2 regions of the Streptomyces sp. 4F14 genome follow, and region 2 is predicted to be linked to the other one. Evidence: predicted binding sites of a transcription regulator. Region 2 holds the regulator's gene; the other holds the start of a gene.
What was found. The regulator HspR, encoded in region 2, represses chaperone genes until heat shock. The targets are predictions, from matches to a motif close to TTGAGNNNNNNNNNCTCAA.

Region 1 (4,414 bases), on a different contig from region 2:
TGATGCCGGCGCTCGGGCCGTCCTTGGGGACCGCGCCCGCCGGGAAGTGGATGTGCACGCCCCGGTCCTTGAGGTCGCCGACCGGGAGTTCCAGTTCGGCGCCGCGCGAGCGCAGGAAGCTGAGCGCGATCTGCGCGGACTCCTTCATCACGTCCCCGAGCTGCCCGGTGAGCGTGAGGCCCGCCGCGCCCGTCTCCGGGTCCGCGAGGGACGCCTCGACGAACAGGACGTCGCCGCCCGCGCCGGTCACCGCGAGCCCGGTCGCCACGCCCGGGACGGCCGTACGGCGCTCGGCGGGGTCCTGCGCGGACTCCGGCACGTGGTGCGGGCGCCCGATGAGCGCGCGCAGGTCCTCGTCCCGGATCGTGAACGGCAGCTCCCGGTCGCCCAGTTCGTGCTGGGCGGCGACCTTGCGGAGCAGGCGCGCGATGGAGCGCTCCAGGGTGCGGACGCCCGCCTCGCGGGTGTACTCCCCGGCGAGCTTGCGCAGGGCGCTCTCGTCGAGGGTGACCTCGTCGGTGCTCAGGCCCGCGCGCTCCAGCTGGCGCGGGAGCAGGTGGTCGCGGGCGATGACGACCTTCTCGTCCTCCGTGTACCCGTCGAGCCGGACCAGTTCCATCCGGTCGAGCAGGGCCTCCGGGATCGCCTCCAGGACGTTGGCCGTGGCGAGGAACACCACGTCCGACAGGTCGAGTTCGACCTCCAGGTAGTGGTCGCGGAAGGTGTGGTTCTGCGCGGGGTCGAGGACTTCGAGCAGCGCCGCCGCCGGGTCGCCCCGGAAGTCGGAGCCGACCTTGTCGATCTCGTCGAGCAGGACGACGGGGTTCATCGACCCGGCCTCCTTGATCGCCCTGACGATCCGCCCGGGCAGCGCGCCGACGTACGTCCGCCGGTGCCCCCGGATCTCCGCCTCGTCCCGCACGCCCCCGAGGGCGACCCGGACGAACTTGCGGCCCATCGCGTGCGCGACGGACTCACCCAGCGAGGTCTTGCCGACCCCGGGCGGCCCCACGAGGGCCAGTACGGCGCCCCCGCGCCGGCCGCCGATGACGCCCAGGCCCCGGTCACCACGCCGCTTGCGGACGGCCAGGTACTCGGTGATGCGCTCCTTCACGTCCTCCAGGCCCGCGTGCTCGGCGTCCAGGACCGACTTGGCGCCCTGGATGTCGTACGCGTCCTGCGTGCGCTCGTTCCACGGGAGTTCGAGGACCGTGTCCAGCCAGGTGCGGATCCAGGAGCCCTCCGGGGACTGGTCGCTGGACCGCTCCAGCTTGTCGACCTCCTTGAGGGCGGCCTCGCGGACCTTCTCCGGCAGGTCGGCGGCCTCCACGCGGGCGCGGTAGTCGTCCGACTCCTCGCCCTCGGCCTCGCCGTTCAGCTCGCGCAGCTCCTTGCGGACGGCGTCCAGCTGGCGCCTGAGCAGGAACTCGCGCTGCTGCTTGTCGACGCCCTCCTGGACGTCCTTCGCGATCGTCTCGGCGACGTCCTGCTCGGCGAGGTGGTCGCGGAGCTGCTGGGTGGCCAGCTTGAGGCGGGCGACCGGGTCGGCGGTCTCCAGCAGCTCGATCTTCTGGTCGAGGGTCAGGAACGGGGAGTAGCCGGAGTTGTCGGCCAGCGTCGACACCTCGTCGATGGCCTGCACCCGGTCCACGACCTGCCAGGCGCCGCGCTTGCGCAGCCACGCGGTCGCCAGCGCCTTGTACTCCTTGACCAGCTCGGTCACGCTCCCCGGGAGCGGCTCGGGCAGCGACTCGTCGAGCCGGCTGCCCTCGACCCACAGGGCTGCGCCCGGACCGGTCGTCCCGGCCCCGATCTTCACCCGCGCCCGCCCGCGGATCAGCGCGCCCGGGTCCCCGTCCGCGAGCCTCCCGACCTGCTCGATCGTGCCGAGCACGCCGGTTCCCGCGTAATTCCCGTCCACCCTGGGCACCATCAGCACCCTCGGCTTCCCGGGCTCGGTCCGCGCGGCCGCCTGCGCGGCCTCCACAGCGGCCCTCACATCAGCGTCATTCAGATCCAACGGCACCACCATGCCCGGCAGAACGACCTCGCCGTCGAGCGGCAGCACAGGCAGAGTGAGCGTTGAGGACGACGAAGCCATGATCTCCCCTTCGGCAGTCAAGTTGAGCTATGCCGACTCAATGCATATGAGCCACCGAATGTTCCCGGGGCCGTGTTCGCCGTGAGCGATCACGTGGTTCTCGCAGGTCAGAGAGGTTGTCAGTGGCAGGTGCGAAGGTGGTGGACATGAAGACCCGGCCCTCACGACAACAACACCGAGGCCGACTTCGGTACCGCCCCGGAGACAGGAGCCACACCCGGGAACTCGGAACGGGCGAAACCACGGGACGGAACAGGCAGCGAGAAACGACGCGGGACATACGACAGCCGCAGCGAACACTCGGAGAAAGAGGCCCCGCCGCGAGGGCGCACGGCGCGCAGCTCACGCGGACCCCTGGGCCGGTGCGAGGAGTGGCCCCGACGGGCGGGCCGTCCACTTCAACCCCCGGGCCGCCGCAGGAGGAGACTCGCCGCGAGGCAACGCGAGGCCCCGCCGGACAGCCCGCCCGCTCCGGGCTCCGGCCGCCCCCGCGGAAGGGCTCACCGGACAGGCACCGCAGGGTCGAGCCCGCTCCGGTCCCCGGCCCGCCCCGAACTCCGCGTCGACCCGGGACAACGCCCCCCGGGGCTGCCGCGCGACCCGGCTCGCCTCGCGACCTGGGCCCGGCCCGGGAGGGCAGCCGTGTCAGTTCCGGCGGAACAGGCAGATCAGGGACGTCCGTTCGCCCGTGAGGGTCTTGCCCTCCGCCGCTGCCATGTCGGAGAGGGTCCAGCCCTGGGCCTCGATGGCCTCGATCTGTTCGCCCACGCCCGGCATGAGGCCGGTGGTGCGGGAGGCGGTGCCGGCCTCGATGATCTTGAAGGTGAGGACGCGGCGGCCCTCCGTGTAGGCGAGGGCCGCTACGCGGGACGCCTCGTTGGCCTTGGCGTTGTTGATGAAGCCCATGAGTCCCCCTGGGGTGAGATGCGGTGGATGGGGAACATCATCGGGCGGCGGCCGGGGCGGAGGGTAGCGCCGTGACGGGACTGTGACGGGGTGGTAGCCGTGTGACCTGCGCGGGCACCCGGCGAAAGCCACCCGCACCTGACGCCGGCCACCCGCGAAGCCCCCGACGAAAGCCGCCCGCGGCCTGTCCCGAGCGCCCCGCGAAAGCACCGCGAACCACCCGCCCGGCCCCCGGCACCCGGCACCCCGCCTCCGACGCGACGCGAGTCGCTCGTACCCGTTCCCGGCGCCCCGCGAAAGCACCGCGAACCCCCCGACGGCAGCCACCCCCACCTGTTCCGGCCGGCTCGAACAAAGGCCCCCACTTTCCCGGTTCCCCCCGTTCTACTCCCCCACCCCGACCACAATGCGCACATGACCGATGACTGGAAGCGACACATCGACGAGCTGCACGCGGAACTGGTCCGGCGGGACGACCCGGTCGCGTGGGTGATGGAGGCGGACGCGGTGGAGGCGTCGCGCAGGTATCCGCGGATGGCGCTCAGGGGGCCGGTGTTCGGGGTGGCGGTGCGGGAGGGGGAGGGGCGGTGGCGGGTGAAGACGGCCCTCGTCGACGGCATGCCCCAGATGGCCCGCGACGAACTCCACTCCCACCTGTGGTTCGCCGCGAAGGACGACACCGACGACCCCGCGGAGCGCCGCGCGCTGATCGCCGCCGTGTCGGTGCTGGAGAAGGAGCCGGCGAACGAGGTCGAGGCGCTCGGCGTGCGCTACCGGATCGTGCGGGGCGACGAGTTCGCGTGGAGCGGCGAGTACGGCCTGGAGCCGCCGAGGCCGACCGACCCGGAGCCCGCGGAACCCGACTGGGACGCGATGGACGGCCCCTCCCCCGACGTCGGCTTCGTCCTGGACCCGACCCGCGACGACAGCCCGATGGCGGGCGCCCTGCGTCTGGGCCTGCGCGAGTTCAGCTACGTCGGCACCCGCTTCGACGCGGACGCGCAGGACGACTCGCGGCGCGCGGTGACCACCCACCCCGACCTGGTCCGCCTCCCCATCGGCTTCGCGATCGTCGAGCGCGACGACAAGGGGTGGACGGCGTGCAGTTCCCCGAAGGCGTCCCCGCACGAGGCGCGGCGCTGGCTGTACCAGGCGATGACCCGGTACTGGCCGCTGCTGCACCGCGACGACGAGACCCGCCGGGCCGAGTACGCGGCCGGCGCCGAGGAGTTCCGCGCGGCGGGCCGGGCCGACGAGGCGACCGTCGCGGGCCGGCACTTCCGGGTGTGCCGCGTGGAGAGGGTCGTCCGCATGGGCCCGGACGGCCCCGAGACCCCCCGCCCCTCGGACGTCGACCAGTACGGCCCGTCGAAGATGCACCCGACGCTGCTGGAGGACGGCACGGTG
Region 2 (4,414 bases):
CCGCCCGGGAGACCCGGCCGGACGCTCCCCGTCCGGCCGGGTTCACCCTGCCCGGGCGGGAGCGGGTCCACCGGATCCCGCAGCGGCGTCTACGCCTCGCGTACTACCCGGGTAGGACCGTGGTACGAGACGCCTCCGGCAACCCCCTCCCCACCGGCGCCCGGACCCCGCACAATCCCGGGTATGGCGAACCGCGTCGCACCGGCCCCGTCCTCCCGCCCGACCACTCCCCCGCACCGCCTCCGCGCCCTGCGGGCCCTCCCGCTCGCCCTCCCCCTGACCTTCCTGGCCCTCCTCGCCACGAGCTGCGACACGGGCTCCCACGGCGGCACCGCGCCCGACGCCACCCCCAGCGCCGCCACCCAGTCCCCCTCCCGCCCCCACCAGGACGGCCACCTCGTCTTCACCGTCCTGTCCCTGCGCTGCGGCATCCCCGGAGTCACCGGCACGCACAGCGAGGGGGAGCCCAGCGGCCAGTTCTGCTCGGCCAGGCTCCGCGTCGACAACCCGAGCGCCGACTTCCACACCTACGCCGTCAAGGACCAGCGCCTGGAGGGCGTGACGGGCCGCGCCGCCCGCCCCGACAGCTTCGCCATGGCCGTACGCCGCCAGCACGAGTCGATCTCGATCGGCGGCCACTCCCTCGTCGAGGTGGAGCTCTGGTACGACGTACCCCGCGACGCGAAGGTCACCGGACTGCGCGTGACGGGCGACCGGGACCCGGCGGGCTGGATGGCGACGACCCCGGCGGCGCACGCCCCGGACGGGCTGCTGATCCCCATGAAGCCGCTGATGGGCTGGTAGCTCCGGAGTACCCCGGGGGGTAGCTTCGAGGTAGCCCCTACTTGAGGTTGACCGCCTCGCACGCCGCCTCGAACTTCGCCGTGCAGATCTGCGCCACGGTGTAGATCCCGTCCGCGACCACGGTCTGCTTCACGTTGCTCTTGGTCAGCGCGACCACGGTCACCAGCTGCGCCGGGATCTTCTTGTTCGTCGGGCTGTCCACCCGGTCGCGCGTGAGGGAGTCGAACTTGATGTCCTTGCCCTGGATCTTGGCGACGGCCATCTCCGCGGCGGCGGCGGCCATCTGGGGGTAGGGCTTGTAGACGCTCATGAACTGCTTGCCGGTGATGATCCGCTGCACGGCGGGCAGTTCGGCGTCCTGTCCGGTGATCGGCGGCAGATCGGTGACCCCCGCCGCTTCGAGCGCCTTGAGCGCGCCCCCGGCCATCGCGTCGTTCGCGGAGTACACCCCGGCGATGTTGTTCTTGCCGATCTTCTCGATCGCCTGCGCCATCTCGGTCTGCGCGAGGGTCGGGCTCCACGCGTCGGTGTCGTAGGTGGCCGCGACGGTCACCCGCCCGTCGATCTCGGAGAGCGCGCCCGCCTTGAACTGCCCGGCGTTGGGGTCGGTCGGCGAGCCGTTGATCATGACGATCTTGTCGGCGGTGCTGGCGTTGTTGATCGTCTCGACCAGCGTGCGCCCCTGCACCTGCCCGACGAGCTCGTTGTCGAAGGAGACGTACGCGTCGATGGGCCCCTCGGCGAGCCGGTCGTAGGCGATGACCGGGATCCCGGCCTCCTTCGCCTTCTCGACCGTCTTGGCGATGCCCTTGGAGTCGACCGCGTCCAGGAGGATCAGGTCCACCCGGTCGCTGATCATCTTCTCCATCTGCTGGACCTGCGTCGCCGGCTTGGCCGCCGCGTTCTGGTAGACCGTCTTGCCCTGCTTGTTCGTCAGCTCGGCGATCTTCTTCTGGATGATCGGGTAGTCGAACTGCTCGTAGCGGGTGTTGGTCTTCTCCGGCATGAGCACGCCGACCGTGAGGTCGTTGCCCTTCGTCGGGGTCGCATCGGCCGTGTCCCCCGTCGCGTTCAGCATCCCGCATCCGGCGAGCGAGACGGCCATCGTGGAGGCGACGACGGATATGGCGATACGACGCATGCGGGGGCTCACTTCAGGTGCGTTCCGGACATGGGTACGACGACTGCCTGGACCCAGGTGTTCTGAAAGACAACGCGGCCCGCTCCCGCACAGTCAAGAAGAATCACTTAACGAGATAGCAACATCACACTGCGCTCAAGCAACGACCACACATGGAGACGACTCCTCAGTCTTCCCCGACTCCCTTCACACGCCCACCACTTGACCAGCCCGAAAGGGCCCGGAGTCATGAACTCCGGGCCCTTTCAGTGCGTTTCGTCCGCCGGTGACCGATCTCAGTCCTTGGGCTTCTTCGGCCGCCAGACCACCAACGCGCTGGTCTGCTGCACCTCCTGGTACGGCACCAGGTCCCGCCGGTACGACGCGTGCACCGCGGCCTCGCGCTGCTGCATCGCCGCGGCGGCGCCGTCGAGCGCCGACTCCAGCTCCACGACCCGGGACTGGAGCGCGGCGACCTGGTTCTCCAGCTCGATGATCCGCTTGATGCCGGCCAGGTTGATGCCCTCGTCCTGCGACAACGCCTGCACGGTGCGCAGGAGTTCGATGTCGCGGGCCGAGTAGCGGCGGCCCCGCCCGGCCGTGCGGTCCGGGGAGACCAGGCCGAGACGGTCGTACTGCCGCAGGGTCTGCGGGTGCAGACCGGAGAGCTGGGCCGCCACCGAGATGACGTAGACCGGGGTCTCCTCGGTCAGTTCGTACGGATTGCGCCGGCGGCCGTCCATCACTCTCATGCTCCCTTCGCGGCCTCGAACAGCTCCGCCCGCGGGTCCTCGCCCGCGGTCGCCTCGCGATACGCCTCCAGGGCGTCACGAGCCTTCCCCGTCACGTCCTTCGGCACACTCACCTCGACGGTGACCAGCAGGTCCCCGCGGGTGCCGTCCTTGCGGACCGCGCCCTTCCCGCGCGCCCGCATGGTGCGGCCGTTCGGGGTGCCCGGCGGCAGCTTCAGCGTGAGCGCGGGCCCGCCCAGGGTGGGCACCTTGATCTCCCCGCCGAGCGCCGCCTCCGTGAACGTGACCGGCACGGTGACCGTCAGGTTGTCGTCCTTGCGCCCGAAGACGGGGTGACTCCCGACGTGGACGACGACGTAGAGGTCGCCCGCCGTGCCGCCCCGCTCGCCCGGGCCGCCCTTGCCGCGCAGCCGGATCCGCTGCCCGTCCGTCACCCCCGCGGGGATACGGACCTGCATCGTGCGCGAGGACTTGGCCCGGCCGCTGCCGTGGCAGTCCTCGCAGGGCTGCTCGGCGATCAGGCCGCGCCCCTTGCAGTCGGGGCACGGATCGGTGAGCGAGAAGCCGCCGCCCGAGCCGCGCGCGACCTGCCCGGTGCCGACGCAGGTCGGGCACACGCGCGGCGTGCCGTTCTTGTCGCCGGTGCCCGAGCACGTCTTGCAGGCGGCCTGGGAGGTCATGCGCAGCGGGACCGTCGCCCCCTCGATGGCCTCGGTGAAGCTGAGGGTCACCTCGGTGTCGATGTCCTGCCCGCGCCGGGGCTGGGTACGGCCCGCGGTCGTGCCGCCCCGGTTGAAGAGGCCGCCGAAGACGTCCCCGATGCCGCCGCCGAAGCCGCCCTGGGCGCCGCCGCCCGCGCCGCCTCCGAAGAGGTCACCGAGGTCGAAGTTGAACGAGCCGCCGCCCGCGCCCGGGCCCGGGCGGAAGCCGCCGCTGCCGAACAGGGCGCGCGCCTCGTCGTACTCCTTGCGCTTCTTGGGGTCGCCGAGGACGTCGTTCGCCTCGGAGATCTCCTTGAAGCGCTCCTCCGCCTTGGCGTTGCCCTTGTTGGCGTCCGGGTGGAACTCGCGCGCGAGCTTGCGGTACGCCTTCTTGATCTCGGCCTCGGTGGCGTCCTTGGGGACGCCGAGGACCTTGTAGAAGTCCTTCTCGATGAAGTCCTTGGTGCTCATCCTCGACGTGCCCCCTTCCGCTCGTCGTCCCGGTCAGCCCTCCTCAGGGCCGTTGTCCTTCTCGTCGCCCGCCGTGCCGTCCTCAGCCCCTTCGGCCTTGACGGTCTGCGCGCCGGGCTGCGGTTCGGCGACGGCCACCCGCGCGGGGCGGATGGTGCGCTCGCCGATCCGATACCCGGGCTGGAGAATCGCCACGCACGTGGTCTCCGTGACGTCCGGCGCGTACGAGTGCATCAGCGCTTCGTGGATCGTCGGGTCGAAGGGCTCGCCCTCCTTGCCGAACTGCGTCAGACCCATCTTGGCGGCGGTCGTCTCCAGCGACTCCGCGACGGACTTGAATCCGCCGAGCAGTTCGCCGTGCTCCCGCGCGCGGCCGATGTCGTCCAGGACCGGCAGCAGTTCGGTCAGGAGGTTCGCCACGGCGATCTCCTTGACCGCGATGCGGTCCCGCTCCACGCGGCGACGGTAGTTCTGGTACTCGGCCTGGAGGCGCTGGAGGTCGGCGGTGCGCTCGCCGAGGGCGGTCCGCACCTGGTCCAGCTGGGCCACCAGACCGGCTGTCTGGT

Region 1: a site for HspR is predicted at 2,124-2,142, ahead of lon (endopeptidase La). Genes of this name have one in related genera too.

What each region holds. Positions count from the first base shown of each region.
Region 1 covers NZ_JBLRVY010000005.1:169,981-174,394, reverse strand. The annotation lists gene lon (endopeptidase La) at 1-2,101, opposite strand, end outside; gene ACLZOT_RS10220 (hypothetical protein) at 2,747-3,007, opposite strand; gene ACLZOT_RS10215 (DUF5954 family protein) at 3,422-4,414, shown strand, end outside.
Region 2 covers NZ_JBLRVY010000011.1:74,920-79,333, reverse strand. The annotation lists gene ACLZOT_RS20780 (hypothetical protein) at 184-804, shown strand; gene ACLZOT_RS20775 (sugar ABC transporter substrate-binding protein) at 842-1,945, opposite strand; gene ACLZOT_RS20770 (heat shock protein transcriptional repressor HspR) at 2,221-2,667, opposite strand; gene dnaJ (molecular chaperone DnaJ) at 2,673-3,848, opposite strand; gene grpE (nucleotide exchange factor GrpE) at 3,882-4,414, opposite strand, start outside.